3 regions of the Arthrobacter sp. B055-34 genome follow, and region 3 is predicted to be linked to each of the others. Evidence: riboswitches for the same ligand, from Rfam matches in the RefSeq annotation. Region 3 holds a riboswitch; each other region holds the start of a gene.

Region 1 (4,772 bases), on a different contig from region 3:
AGGACAGCAGGGTGGTGGTCTGCGAGTCGACCCGCAGGATGACGTCGCCGCCGTTGCCACCGTTACCGCCGTCCGGACCGCCCAGCGGCTTGAACTTTTCACGCTTGACGGAAACACAGCCGTGGCCCCCGGTTCCACCGGATACATGCAATACAACCCGGTCAACGAAAGTTGCCACGTTTATCTCCTTTTACTTCAGGTGATCCCGGTTCACACCGGATGTGCCCATCAGTGATTCTAGTCTGGTTAAACACCAGTGAGGCGGACCCGCGGCCCGCCTCACTGGAAAGCTGATTTACTGCCGAAAATTACTCCGCAGCTGCTGCAGCAACGATGTTCACAACGCGGCGTCCGCGGCGAGTACCAAACTCAACCGCACCGGCCTCGAGGGCGAACAGGGTGTCGTCCCCGCCACGGCCGACGTTGGCGCCCGGGTGGAAGTGGGTGCCGCGCTGGCGGACGATGATCTCACCAGCGGAAACAACCTGGCCGCCGAAGCGCTTTACGCCCAAGAACTGAGCGTTGGAATCGCGACCGTTGCGAGTAGAGCTCGCACCTTTCTTATGTGCCATTTGCTATGCCTACCTTTTTTGTCTATGGAAACTGCTGGAAGCCTGCCGACCGCAGTTACGCGATGGAGGTGACCTTGACCTTGGTCAGTTCTGAACGGTGACCCTGGCGCTTCTTGTAGCCGGTCTTGTTCTTGAACTTCTGGATGACAATCTTCGGCCCGCGAAGATTCTCAATGATCTCTGCAGTGACCTTGACCTTGGCCAGTTCATCAGCTGCAGAGGTAACCTTGTCGCCATCGACCAGGAGCAGCGCGGGCAGCTCGAAGGCGCTACCGGCTCCACCGGGGACGCGGTCAAGGGTTACGAGGTCTCCGACGGAAACCTTTTCTTGGCGGCCGCCTGCGCGGACAATCGCGTACACCACTTGGGAACTCACTTCTCTCGACGTTTAATACAGTTATGCGCTTTGAATACAGGCGGTAAAAGGATGCCTGCCAGCACTGTGCAGTGACGCCTACGGGATTTACCCTTCGAAGGCGTTCGCACCGAAGATCAAGATTACGCTATTTCCGCTATTTCCTGCAAATGGCGCCCGGGCGGCGTGCCGCGGAACTGCACTGTTAGCTCGCCCACACCGGCAGTGGCTCAAGCATAGAGCCTTGGTGCATCGAAAAAGTGGAGCTCGTAGCGGGCCGAATGCTCGAAGGCGGCCATCATCCGTTCGCGCTCCTGCTCCGGCATCTGCTGGGCAGCCGCGTCCATGATTGCCACGGCCTGCCGGGTGGCTTCCGCGAAATCGTCGTCCGCATAGGTCTCGATCCACGCGCCGTAGGGGTGGCCGGAGGCTCCGGCGGACTTGTACCGGCCGTACAGTTCGCTGCCGACGTGTGCATACAGCCAGTAGCACGGCACCACGGCGGCCACCAGCTCGGCGTAGCTCCCCGCAGCGCTGACGGCAAGCAGATGGTCCACGTAGGCCTTGGTGACCGGTCCTTGTGCCGGCGCTATGTTGCGCCCGGCGAGCCATTCGCGGTGCAGCTGCGCCTCGACTTCAAGGCAGTTGTGTGCGCCCTTGGCCCAGAACAGCTGTTCCTGCTCGGTGGGCGCCAGCGCGCTGGCACGGGCCAGTGCCCGCGAGTAGCCATTAAGGTAGCGCGCGTCCTGGGCCAGGTAGTAACCGAACTGCGATTCGCTGAGGGTTCCTACCGCGAGCGACCGCACAAAATCCAGTTCCATGATTTCCGCCCGGATGTCTGCGGTGCGTTCCCAGGCTGCCGTGCTGAACCGGTCCGCCGGACGTGGCGTGTGCTGATGGAAATGGTGGATGGGCCCGCTGCCCTTCCCGACCTCCAGCTCGTCCGCGCGCACCAGCGCGCCGAACAGCCATTCCTTCACCTCCTTGAGCGACTCCGTCCAGTCCCCCGTCCGGGCCTGCACCGTGGCCATCGCCGCCGAGAGCGAGCAGCCGGTCCCGTGCGTGTTTTTCGTCCGCACCCGACCGGTGCGGAATTCAACCACCTCGCCCGCCAGCCGCCCGTTCACGTCCACCAGCGCATCGGGGCAGTCCTCCGCGGGCAGGTGTCCACCCTTGACCAGAACCATGACGCCATGCCTGCGCGAGAGCTCCCGCCCCTGCGCCAGCGCCTCCTGCCAGTCGGCGGCCGTCTCGGCACCGAGCAGCACCGCCAGCTCCGGCAGGTTCGGCGTCACGAGGTGGGCCTGGTTGAGCAACCCGCGCAGCGCTTGCTCCGCTTCCGCTGCCAGCAGTCGGTCTCCGCTGGTGGCCACCATCACCGGGTCCAGAACAACGACGGCGGGGCTCACCTCAGCGAGCCAGCGGCCTACCGTTCCAATCACCTCGCTGTCACCAAGCATGCCGATCTTCACCGCGTCGATGCAGACATCGTCGCTGACCGCGGCCAGCTGCTCGGCGAGGAATGACGGCGGCGGTGTATGGACGGAGCGGACACCCTGGGTGTTCTGGGCTACCAGTGCGGTCACCGCGGCCATCCCGTAGCCGCCGTTCGCCGCGATGCTCTTCAGGTCTGCCTGGATCCCGGCGCCGCCGGTCGGATCGGTTCCTGCAATGCTCAGCACTCTGGGTGTGGTTCGAATGGTCATGGCTGCTCCGTTGCTGCTCAGGGCGGAACACGCACGGCAGACTTCCATGCTGGCCAGCCAGCGGCCCGAAGACTGCAGCGACATCCCTCCGCCAGTCCTAACTGGTTCAGGTTCAACGGGTCTCAAATCTCAGCCGGCTAGTCGCCGGCACCCCGTGTCACTGCTGCCAGCCTAATGCATCAGGGGCGGTCCTTTCGACATGAAAGGACCGCCCCTGATGCATTAGCAGGAATTGCTCAGTGCTGGATCAGAGTTCCGACGCAGGAACTCCGACTCCCAGAATCACCGGCTGCACCGGAGTCTTCTTCTCAGCCTCCGGCTTAGCCGCCGCTTCTTCACGGTCCGCCGACGCATCGGCGCCGCCCGCTCCGGAGACCGGCTGAACCGCCGGGGCAGCCTTCGCGGACTGCTCCACGCCGTCCCGCTGCTCAATGGGTGCCTGATTCGCGGCTCCCTGGGGACTGCTCGCGGCACGACGACGGCGGCCGCGGCGCTCCGGCGGCGCCGTCGCCTCAGGTTTCGCCTCAGGCTTTGCCTCCGGTCCCGGCTCTGGTCTCGTGACGATCTCCGGACTTACCTTGTTGAAGGCATCCGTCAGGCTCGCAAGCGTCAGGGCCGGCTCCTCACTGGCCGCCAACAGGCTGTGCTCGGCACGGGGCAGCACAACCTTTTCGCCGTTGATGGTCAGGACCGGAGCCTCGGGGGCGGCGTCCGGTTCTGCCTTGCGCGCAGCCGATTCTGACTTGAGCGCAGCCTCGTGTTCCTCCGCCTCATGGGCTGCGTGGGTCGCCGCGGCGATGGACGCCAGTGCGGCACGGGCCGCCTGCGCCTTGGCTTGCCGCTCGGCGTCGTCCTCATGCTCCGGTTCCACAACCGCGTCAGGAGCGGAGGGCGCGCTGCCCTGGTTGTTCTGGCTCTTGCTCCGGCGCTTTTCGCTTCGGGACGGCTTCTCCGGCCGCCCCGGCTTTTCGGCGCGGACAAGGTGCTGATGATGCTCGGCAGCAACTGCGGCACGGCGGTGCTCCAGCGGTTCGTCATGGGTGACGACGCCGCGGCCGCCGCAATGCTCGCAGTTCTCGCCGAAGACCTCCAGCAGCCCGGTACCCATCCGCTTGCGGGTCATCTGGACCAGGCCCAGGGACGTCACTTCGGCTACCTGGTGCTTGGTCCGGTCGCGGCCCAGGCATTCCACCAGGCGGCGCAACACCAGATCGCGGTTGGCCTCGAGCACCATGTCGATGAAGTCGATGACGATGATGCCGCCGATGTCGCGCAGGCGCAGCTGCCGGACTACCTCTTCGGCCGCTTCCAGATTGTTCTTGGTGACGGTCTCTTCGAGGTTGCCGCCGGAGCCGGTGAACTTGCCGGTGTTGACGTCAACCACGGTCATGGCTTCGGTGCGGTCGATGACCAGCGAGCCGCCCGAGGGCAGGAAGACCTTGCGTTCGAGGGCCTTGTGGATCTGCTCGTCGATCCTGTTGGCCGCGAAAATGTCCTCTGCGCCGGTCCACTTCTCCAGCCGGTCCACGAGGTCTGGTGCCACATAGGTCACGTAGGCCTCGATGGTGTCCCAGGCCTCTTCACCGGACACGATGAGCTTCGAGAAGTCCTCGTTGAAGACGTCGCGGACCACCTTGATGGTCAGGTCAGGCTCGGCATAGAGCAGTTCAGGCGGCAGGGTCTTATTGGAGGTCGACTTACGTTCGATCCCTTCCCACTGCGCACGAAGCCGGTTGATGTCGTTCATCAACTCTTCTTCGCTGGCGCCTTCGGCCGCGGTGCGGACAATGACGCCGGCGCCCTCGGGAACGTGTTCCTTCAGGATCTTCTTGAGCCGGTTGCGCTCCACGTCAGGCAGCTTCCGGGAGATACCGGTCATGGATCCGCCGGGCACGTAGACGAGGAAACGTCCGGGCAGCGAGATCTGGCTGGTCAGGCGTGCGCCCTTGTGGCCTACCGGGTCCTTGGTGACCTGGACGAGCACCGAATCGCCGGACTTCAGTGCGTTCTCGATCCGGCGGGGCTGGCCCTCCAGATGCGCGGCTTCCCAGTTGACCTCACCGGCGTACAGCACGGCATTGCGGCCGCGCCCGATGTCAACGAATGCGGCTTCCATGCTGGGCAGCACGTTCTGGACCT
Region 2 (4,772 bases), on a different contig from region 3:
CCTTCTCCGCCGCCGTCGCAATCTCCCGCATTGTCAAAGGCCCCTCCATCCTGGACCGTGTGATCGCTATCGACGTTTTGCTGGCCATCGTATGCGCGGGCTTGATAGCGGACATGGCCGTCCGGAAGCATCAGGCCAACCTGACCTTGGTGATCATCATTTCTCTGATCGGCTTCATCGGTTCGGTCACGGTAGCCCGCTTCGTCATCGATAGGCGGACCCATGAACACTGATCTTGTGCTGGAAATTGTTGCCGGACTCTGCCTGGTCCTCGGGGCGCTGATGTCCCTGGCCGCCGCTATCGGGCTGCTCCGGTTTCCGGACCTGCTCTCGCGGATGCACGCAGGCACCAAGCCCCAGGTTTTCGGGCTGCTGCTGCTGCTCATCGGTCTGGCCCTCCAGCTCCGCAGCTGGGCAGCGGTGCCTGTGCTGATTATCGCCTGGCTGTTCCAGCTGCTGACGGTTCCGGTCTCGGCGCATATGGTAGGCCGTGCCGGCTACCGCACCAAGCACCTGCACCGGGAAACGCTGAGCGTGGACGACCTGGATGCCGTGGTCCAGAAAGCCGCGGCGGAAGAAGCCGAACGCCGGAAGGCGGATGCCGCGGAAGAGGCGGCCCTGGCTGCCGATCCCGAGTTGGCGGCAGAACTGGACGTCGGCGGGAACATTGAGGAAAAGTCTGTAGGAAAGCTGAAGGGCGCGCTGCGTATCAAGGAGCCAAAGGAAGCGGCGGCGAAGGCTTCCGCCAAACGCCGCCGCGAATCCTGAAACTTGCCCAAGGGCTAGACCATGTCCCGGGTCCGGTTGAAGCGGTTGACTGCCTGCATGGTTCCGCGCTGGGACAGCACGCGGATGATGGCGCTGACCGTACCGGAAATCGCGGCAAAAGCGAGGGTGGCGCGCAGGCTGTTTTCCATGTCGTCGTCATGCTTAGGGGAGTCCTCCCCGGTAACGGCCTTCCACAGGATGTCGATGAGCTTTGCGCCGGCCAGGCCAGCCGCAATGCTCACCAACGTACCCAGAAGTTTCAAAACCGTACTCATTTGCCACTGCCCTTCTTTGGAGAACGTCATCTGCCACCCAGCCTAGCGTTTTCCGGGTCGGCTGCCACCCGCCGTCGTCAGTAGTACACTGGAAGACGCTTGAAAAAGCACACATGACGACAGGGGAGCGTCCGTCACGGTAACCACGGCAAGCAGCCGTACCGGGTCGGGACGCTGAGAGTGCGGACAGCCGCAGACCCTCGAACCTGCTCCGGTTAGTACCGGCGAAGGGAGTCGAGATCTCAGGGTGTGCCCGGAAAAGCCGGGTTGCCCTCCCCTCCTGAACCCCAGGAGGATTTTCCATGAACACCGTTACACCTTCCGCGCACGCATCTGCGCGCAAACCCCGTTACACCTGGCGCGTTGTCGATATTGTGGTCGCGTCCGTGATCGGCGTGGCCATCGGGGTCATCTTCTGGGCCTGGTCCGCCGGCTATTCCGGCATTGCGGTGCTGACCGCGGCCTTCCCGCCGGCCGGCGGGCTCTACGCCGGCGGCTGGCTCACGGCCGGGGTCCTGGGCGGGCTGCTCATCCGCAAGCCCGGCGCGGCGATCTACTGCGAGGTCCTCGCGGCCGCGGTGTCGAGCCTGCTGGGCACGCAGTTCGGCCTCACAGTGCTTCTGTCCGGCCTGATCCAGGGCGTGGGGGCGGAACTGGTCTTCCTGCTCTTCCTCTACAAAAAGTTCAACCTCGGCGTGTCGCTGCTGGCCGGGTTGAGCGCCGGCCTGGCGCTGGCCATCGGCGAGAACTTTATGTGGAACGTGGAATGGGCAACCGACTGGAAGCTCTGGTACACGCTGTTCGCCGCCGTTTCCGGCGTGGTCATCGCCGGACTGCTGCCCTGGCTGGCGATGAGAGGACTGGCCAAGACGGGCGCGCTCTCGTCCTTTGCCGCCGGCCGGACTGCTGACGTATAGGCCATGGCAAACACTCAAAGTACGACGGCGGAGCGCGGCCGCCCGGCCGCTGTCACCGCCGAAAGATACGGCTGGCGCCATGCCGGCCGCAAGAATCCGGCGGTCAGCGACGTGAGCTTCGGGATTGAACCGGGGGAGCGCGTGCTTCTGCTCGGCGCCTCCGGTGCCGGCAAATCCACGCTGCTGCATGCCATTGCCGGGGTACTGGGCGACGACGGCGAAGGCGACGAAGCGGGCCGCCTGACCGTCGACGGCATGCACCCGGTCCAGTCCCGCGGCCGGACGGGACTGGTGCTCCAGGACCCGGAGTCCCAGGTGGTCATGGCGCGCGTGGGGGACGAGGTCGCCTTCGGCGCAGAGAACATGGCCCTGCCACGGGACGAAATCTGGGCGCGAGTGCGCGAAAGCCTCGCCGATGTGGGCCTCGAGGTCCCGCTGGACCATGCCACTACGGCGCTCTCCGGCGGGCAGAAACAGCGGCTTGCGCTGGCGTCGGTCCTGGCCATGCGGCCCGGTGTCCTGTTGCTGGACGAGCCCACGGCGAACCTTGACCCGGACGGGGTGCTGGAGGTCCGGGACGCGGTGGTCGGGGTGCTTGAGCGCACCGGCGCCACCCTGATTGTGGTGGAACACCGCGTGGCCGTCTGGGCGGACGTGGTGGACCGGGTCATCGTACTGGCTGCCGGCGGCGGAGTTCTCGCCGACGGTCCGCCGGGGGAGGTACTCAATGCCGCAGGTACCAGGGAACGCCTGATCGAAGCCGGTGTCTGGGTTCCCGGTTATACTCCTCAACTGCGCACGCCCGGGGCCACCAGCGGTGGCCACGGCAGCGGCGGCGGCCACAACACGCAGGGTACGGGCCTGCTCCGGGCAGCGGAGCTGTCCGTTGCCCGGACCCGGCGGGCCGGGCCGGTAGTCAATAAGGTCTCGCTGGAACTGGCGGCGGGCGAGGCGTTGAGCATTACGGGCCCCAACGGCGCCGGTAAGTCGACCTTGGCGCTGACCCTGGCCGGGCTGCTGACCCCCGCGGGCGGCAGGCTTGAGGCCGCACCGGAGCTCCGGCGGGGTGCGTCCGGCACCGTGCACAAGTGGAAATCTGCCGAGCTGGTCACCCGGATCGGCACCGTCTTCCAGGAACCCGAACACCAGTTCCTGACCCACCGGGTGATCGACGAACTCGAATTCGGTCCCCGGCGGGTCGCCCGGCTACCGGAGGACGAGGTGCGACGCCGCGTTGATGCCATTGCGGAGCGGCTGCGGCTGACCAAACTCCTGCAGGCCAATCCCTTTACCCTTTCGGGCGGGGAGAAGCGCAGGCTGTCCGTGGCGACTATGCTGGCCACCAGCCCTGACATCCTGGTGCTGGACGAACCGACGTTCGGGCAGGACGCGAACACCTGGGCCGAGCTGGTCTCGCTGCTCGGCGGCCTGATCGCCGAAGGCCACGCGGTGGTGTCCGTGACCCACGACGGCGACTTCACCGCTGCGCTCGACGGCCACGTCCTGCGCGTGGCCGAGGGAACGGCGCAGCTGCAGGCGCGGGCCGCGGGCGGGAGGGCGGCATGAGCCTGGACATCATGACCCCGCGGCTGACTGCCTCGCCCTTCACCCGTGCAAATCCGCTCTCGAAGCTTGCCGCCGTTGCCATGGTCACCGTGGTGGTGATGCTCAGCGTGGACTGGGTGAGCGCCGGCGTGGTGCTGGCTGCGGAACTGCTGCTGCTGCCCGTGCTGGGCATCAGCGCCTGGGCGTTATTCAGGCGTGGCTGGCCGCTGGTGGTGGCGGCCGCGGTCGGCGCCTACGGAACGGCGCTGCTGGCGGAGAAAACCGGCGCGGTGGTCTTCGAAGCGGGCCCGCTGCTGTTCACCGAGGATTCCATCAACTCCGGCGTCGCCATCGGGCTGCGGTCCCTGGCGGTGGCACTGCCCGGAATCTTCCTGCTGCTGACCACCGACCCCACGGATCTGGCCGATGCGCTGGCGCAGAAGCTGAAGATGCCGCACCGGTTTGTGCTCGGGGCCCTGGCCGGCCTCCGGCTGGTGGGTCTCCTGGTCGAGGAATGGCGGACCCTGGGACTGGCCCGCCGTGCCCGCGGAGTCGGCGCCGAGAACAAACCGCTGGCCAAATTCGCGGCGTTCCTCGGCCAAGCCTTCGGCCTCATCGTCCAGGCCATCCGGCGCGCCACCCGCCTGGCGGTGGCGATGGAGGCCCGCGGTTTCGGCGGGGCGCAACGCACCTGGGCGCGGGAATCGACGTTCAGCAGGGTGGATATCTGGGTCTTCCTGGGCGGTGCCCTGGTCTCGGCGGCGGCCGTTACCGCCGCCGTCTCCGCCGGGACCTGGAACTTCATCTTCGGCTAACCCGGGCTCCTCCGCGATCCACTGGTCAGCTGCGGCCCTTTTCAGCTCTGGGAAGGGCCGCAGCTGTCTCCTCGATTGCGGCTGGGCGCAACAAGGCGCGGGCCTTCGTCGACTCCCTGGATCTACGGGCCAGTCAGTGCCCGGTCCAGGTCCTTGAGCAGGTCCTCGGTGGCTTCCAGCCCCACGGACAGCCGGACAAAACCGTCGCCGAGCCCGATCGCGGCCCGTCCGTCCGGTCCCATCGCGCGGTGCGTGGTGGTGGCCGGATGGGTGATCAGGGACTTGGCGTCACCGAGGTTGTTCGAGATATCCACGGTGGTCAGCGAGTTCAGCAGCCGGAACGCGGCGGCCTTGGCATCCGAACCGTTCGCAGCGCCCGGCTCAAGTTCAAACGTGACCACGGTTCCGCCGCCGCTCATCTGGCGGCGCGCCAGTTCGTACTGCGGATGCGA
Region 3 (4,772 bases):
CAGCTCCCAGCCGCTGCAGTCCTGCTGGATGAAGGTGCCCAGCTGGGCCAGGGAGTGTTCCGTTGGCAGCAGCGCATCGGTTTCGGCCTGCTTGGCCTTTGCCTCCGCCGTCGTTGTCCCGAGGTAGGTCACCAGGCCCGGCATGACGGCAACCTTGTCCGTGTTCCGTCCGGCTGCGGCGATACGGCGCTTCACATCCGCGTAGTAGGCCTGCGCGCTGACCAGATCGTAGGCGACGGCGTAGATGCCTTCGGCATAACGGGCGGCGAGGTCGCGTCCCTGCTCCGAGGCACCGGCCTGGAACAGCACCGGCCGACCCTGCGGGGAGCGCGGGACGGTGAGCGGGCCGTCCACCAGAAAGTGCCGTCCGGAATGGTGGAGCGGCTGGACTTCGGCCGGATCCGCGTAGCAGCCGTGGCGGTCGAGGACGAGCGCGTCGTCGGACCAGGAATCCCACAACCGCATGGCGACGTCGATGAATTCGGCGGCGCGTTCATAGCGTTCCTGATGCCCGGGCATGGCCGCCATACCGTGGTTGCGTGCTTCGGCGTCGAACATCGACGTGACGACATTCCAGCCGATGCGCCCGGCGCTGATGTGGTCCAGCGAGGCCAGCATGCGGGCGGCATGGAACGGCGTGTAGAAGGTGGCCGAAACCGTGCTGACCAGGCCGATCCTGCTGGTGGCTCGGGCCATGGCCGACAGGGCGGTTAGCGGTTCCAGGTGCCAGAGCGGCCCTGCGCCGACGTTGCCCGCCGAGTGTCCGTCCGCGAAGAAGACGGCGTCGAACAGGCCGCGCTCGGCGGTTTGGGCCAGCCGCTCGTAGAAGGCGATGTCGCCGAGCTGCTCGATGGGCGACTGCGGCCGGCGCCAGGCGGCGTTGTGGTGGCCGCAGCCGAACAGGAACGCGTTGAAGTGCAGTTGACGCGCCGCCACTAGTTCATCACCAGTCCGCCGTCGACCATCAGGTTCTGCCCGGTCACCGAGCGGGCCCAGGGCGACGCGAAGAACAGTACCGCGTCGGCCAGTTCTTCCGGCGTCGTTACTCTGCGCAGCGGAGTGGAGGCGGCGATCAGGTCGAAGACCTCATCCGGTGTGGCAGCGCTGGCGTCGGTGGTGCGGAGCAATCCGCCGGAGACCATGTTGACGGTGACGTTGTGCTGGCCCAGATCCGCCGCCAGCGTCCGGGTCAGCGAGAGCAGGGCCGCCTTGGCGGCGGTGTAGTCGTGATAGGGAACTACCGGATTTTGGAAGAGGTTGGTGCCGATGTTGATGATCCGGCCAAATCGGTGGCCGCGCATACCGGGAAGTGCCTGCTGCGCGGTGTTCAGCGCGCCACGCACGGTGCCGGAGAACTGGGCCTCGAACTCGGACCAGGAAATATCGGAGGCGCTGGAGCGGGCAGCCCCGTTGAACGAAAAATCCGCCAGCGCGTTGTTGACCACCGTGGTCACAGCGCCACCGAAATGGGCTTCGGCGCGGCTGAACAGCTCCGCCACCTGCCCGGCATCGGTGACGTCCGACTGCAGAGCCACGGCCTGCTCCGGCCCGAACTTGGCGGCCAGCTCCTCCGCGGCCGAACCGCTGTTGCGGTAATTGATGACCACCCGGGCGCCGGCTTCCGCGAAGGCTGCGACGATCCGCGCGCCGAGGCCACGGCCGCCGCCGGTTACCAGTACGGTCTGTGCTGCGAGCTGCATTGAGGTTCTCCACCTTGAATAAGGCGAAAAGATGGGTGCAACGAACCGCACGGCAGCCGCTGCATGACATCCCTTCGCTAGTACGAACTAGATCAGGTTCAACGGGTTTGCTCTCAGCCCCTCAAGGGGGGCACCCCGTGTCACTGCCTGCGAGTCTACCTGCCGGAGCCGGCTACTGCAGCAACGCCGCCTCCAGACGTCCATGAAGCTCCGCGCCGTTACGCCCGGTAGTCCATCACCACCTGAGAAGGCGGTCCCTGAGCCAGCATCTCCTTGGTGACCCCATGGAGCTCCAGAATCTTGTCCTTGAACCAGACGTCGAAGGGGTCTTCGGAGGCAGCCAGCTTACTGAACCCCGCGGAGACGCTCTCGCCCTCGTGGAACAAAGCGGCAAAGTCTCCTTCGGGACTCTGGACCAGGCCGATCACTTCACGGCTGGCCCCGAGGCGCTGCCGGGACTGGGCGAAATCGTCCTTCCGCGGACCGTTGATCTCCTCCACGAAAGCCCTCCACGCCTCAAGCTTCCCGGGCAGGATAGGCACAAACCAGGTAATACATTCCATGACAGATCCTTCTTTTGCTGCTGCGGGGAGCTCATGGTGCGAGCCGGGTGTAGGGCTCATCGTAGGCGCGGCCCGGGAGCGCCGACAGCCTCAATCTGAGGGATGCGACGGTGCTAGGCAGCCGGGCATCGTTCCCGGTCGCCGCGGTCCCCGTTTGGAAGGCTAATCTGGAGCGGTGATCATCGTCCTTGGGGCATTGATGGTTTTCCTGGGCCTGCTCTGGTGGGTCCTCTCCCTCCTGCTGCCGGATGGGATCGCGCTGGTTGGAACCGTAGTCTTCGGTGGAGCGGTGGTTGCGGTGCTCGTGTTTGTGTACCTGAAGTCAGAGCGTTTCGGCCGGCCGGAGGAACGGGAGTACAGCCGCCGGTTCCGGACCGTGCTGCGGGAAGCCGGGCGTGCCGGTCGGTATGAGGAGATCTGGGCCGTCACCCGCAGTGATACAGCCGATCAGGATATGGCACTGTTTATTGCCGCCGAAGAGCAAGGGAACCTCGGCGAATTGATCGCCGAATGGGACCAGGCGCTGCGGCACGGCCGGGAGGACGATTTTTTCCGGGAGCGTCGGCAAGGCTAAACGCGCCATCTCAACGGGCTGACCTGTGTGGCTGTCGTCCCCGGTGGCTCAATCCTCCAGATAAGCCGGGGTGAAGAGCAGATTCAGTCCTTCGGCAATGGTCGGATGGGTGATGACGGCGTCCCGTACCGCGGTGAAGTCCAGCCCCGCCAGCATGGCCATCTGGACCACGGCGATGGCTTCGCTGGCCTCGGTGCCCAGTAGCGCCACGCCCAGGATCCTGCCGGTCTTCCGGTCCAGCACGGCCTTCCACACGCCTTCGGTCTGGCCGAGTGTACGGGCGCGCGGAATGGCGGCAACTGGCATCTTGGCGATGCGGACATCGTGGCCGGCGTCGCGGGCCTGCTGCTCAGTCAGGCCGACCCGGCCCAGTTCGGGCGTGATGAAGACCGTGTAGGGAATGAGCCTTCCCTCGGTGGTGCGGGCCTCGCCGTCGCCATGCCGGGCGGCCAGATTGGCCTTGAGGATGCGGTAGTCGTCGTAGGAAGCGTGCGTGAACTGCGGGGTCCCGGCAGCATCGCCGGCAGCCCAGACGCCGTCGGCCGCCCGCAACTGTTCGTCGACCTCGATGAAGCCGCGGTCGTCCAGGATCACGCCGGTGGCTTCCAGATTGGCGCCGTCGGTCATGGGTTTCCTACCGAGCGCCACCAGGACGTCCTCCGCGCTGAGCGTTTCGCCGTCGTCAAGGGTAATGGTGACCGTGCCGTCCGCAGCGCGCTGTATTTTCTCGGCTGCGGCACCGAGGCGGACGGTGATGCCGGCGTCGATAAAGGCTTTCTTGACCGCGGCGGACACGTCTGCATCCTCGCGGCCCAGCAACTGGTTCCCGCGCTGGACGATCGTCACTTTGACGCCGATGGTGTTGAGCAGGTCCGCGAATTCACAGCCGATGTAACCGCCGCCGAGGATGACAATGCTCTCCGGCAACGACTCAAGCTCGAGCAGTGTATTGCTAGTCTCCACCCGGGCCTCCGCCAGCCCGGCAATCGGAGGCAGCGCCGGCTCGGTGCCGAGATTGATCACGACGTCGGCGCCGCGCAAAACGCGGGTGCCGCCGTCGTTAAGGTCCACGTGCACGGTTCTGGGCCCGGTAAATTGCGCTTCACCCAGGATGAAGTCCATCCCGGAATCGGTGAAACTGCCGAGCTGTCCCTTGACCATGGTGCCGACGACGTCGTCCTTGCGGTGCCGCAGCAGAGCCAGATCCATCCGCGGATCTTCGACGCCGGAAATACCGAACTCGGCAGCACGCCGGACGGTCTCCAGCACCCGGCCGCTGTTGATCAGGGTCTTCGTAGGAATGCAGGCCACATTAATGCAGGTGCCGCCGATCATGCCGCGCTCAACCATGGCTACTTTTTGCCCGGCCTTGGCCCGGTCCATGGCCAGGGATTTGCCCGCCTTGCCGCCGCCGATGACCAGCAGGTCGACTTCTTCAATGTCCAAGATGGTCCTCCTGAAGTGTGCCGCCGGGCGGTGCCGCCCTCGGGTCGATCCTACGCGGGTCGCCTTCCAGGAGGGGTATGGACAGGTTGCTTAGCATCTACCTACGCTGGGAATCCGTCGTCCGGCAACCACGCGGGACGGAGCAACGGCCAGGAGCCCCACGATGACCAGCGAAGCGAACGAAAACAGCGATCAGCCCGAGGACTCGGAGCTGCATCCACACGAACCCCAGCCGGCTGCCGAATCCGGTAGCGGCCAGGAGGAGCCGCTGGAAGCGGCGGCCGGCCCGGATTCGGAAAATGTTGACGGTTCAGCCGAGGCCGACAATGCCAAGGAAGGCGGTTACGGGTACTGACGCTTTGCGCGAGGAGCAGGCGGACGCCTTCATAACGCGGTGCCCGGGCTACCGCGTCAATGTGATCCAGGCTACACTTTTGGATCCATGAGCCAGCACCACCTCGATGCCGCACGGCGGACTGCCGATGAGCA

Evidence for each region. A riboswitch is a leader RNA that binds a small molecule or an ion and turns the genes downstream of it on or off. The one in region 3 is predicted to bind thiamine pyrophosphate.
Region 1: another riboswitch for thiamine pyrophosphate. It lies ahead of thiD (bifunctional hydroxymethylpyrimidine kinase/phosphomethylpyrimidine kinase); the one in region 3 lies ahead of AC5RWO_RS06315 (3-oxoacyl-ACP reductase).
Region 2: another riboswitch for thiamine pyrophosphate. It lies ahead of AC5RWO_RS14550 (ECF transporter S component); the one in region 3 lies ahead of AC5RWO_RS06315 (3-oxoacyl-ACP reductase).

The regions. Positions count from the first base shown of each region.
Region 1 covers NZ_JBNHFQ010000005.1:192,226-196,997, forward strand. Annotated here, with positions in the region: gene obgE (GTPase ObgE) at 1-178, opposite strand, end outside; gene rpmA (50S ribosomal protein L27) at 309-572, opposite strand; gene rplU (50S ribosomal protein L21) at 628-936, opposite strand; gene thiD (bifunctional hydroxymethylpyrimidine kinase/phosphomethylpyrimidine kinase) at 1,158-2,633, opposite strand; TPP riboswitch at 2,700-2,798, opposite strand; gene AC5RWO_RS11775 (Rne/Rng family ribonuclease) at 2,881-4,772, opposite strand, start outside.
Region 2 covers NZ_JBNHFQ010000007.1:126,233-131,004, reverse strand. Annotated here, with positions in the region: gene AC5RWO_RS14565 (MrpF/PhaF family protein) at 1-233, shown strand, start outside; partial or broken gene mnhG (monovalent cation/H(+) antiporter subunit G) at 223-600, shown strand; gene AC5RWO_RS14555 (DUF4235 domain-containing protein) at 783-1,043, opposite strand; TPP riboswitch at 1,155-1,293, shown strand; gene AC5RWO_RS14550 (ECF transporter S component) at 1,346-1,960, shown strand; gene AC5RWO_RS14545 (ABC transporter ATP-binding protein) at 1,964-3,526, shown strand; gene AC5RWO_RS14540 (energy-coupling factor transporter transmembrane component T family protein) at 3,523-4,320, shown strand; gene AC5RWO_RS14535 (O-succinylhomoserine sulfhydrylase) at 4,443-4,772, opposite strand, start outside.
Region 3 covers NZ_JBNHFQ010000003.1:84,387-89,158, reverse strand. Annotated here, with positions in the region: gene AC5RWO_RS06320 (LLM class flavin-dependent oxidoreductase) at 1-936, opposite strand, end outside; gene AC5RWO_RS06315 (3-oxoacyl-ACP reductase) at 936-1,700, opposite strand; TPP riboswitch at 1,753-1,848, opposite strand; gene AC5RWO_RS06310 (hypothetical protein) at 1,919-2,263, opposite strand; gene AC5RWO_RS06305 (hypothetical protein) at 2,439-2,837, shown strand; gene AC5RWO_RS06300 (dihydrolipoyl dehydrogenase family protein) at 2,886-4,283, opposite strand; gene AC5RWO_RS06295 (hypothetical protein) at 4,447-4,638, shown strand; gene AC5RWO_RS06290 (AraC family transcriptional regulator) at 4,726-4,772, shown strand, end outside.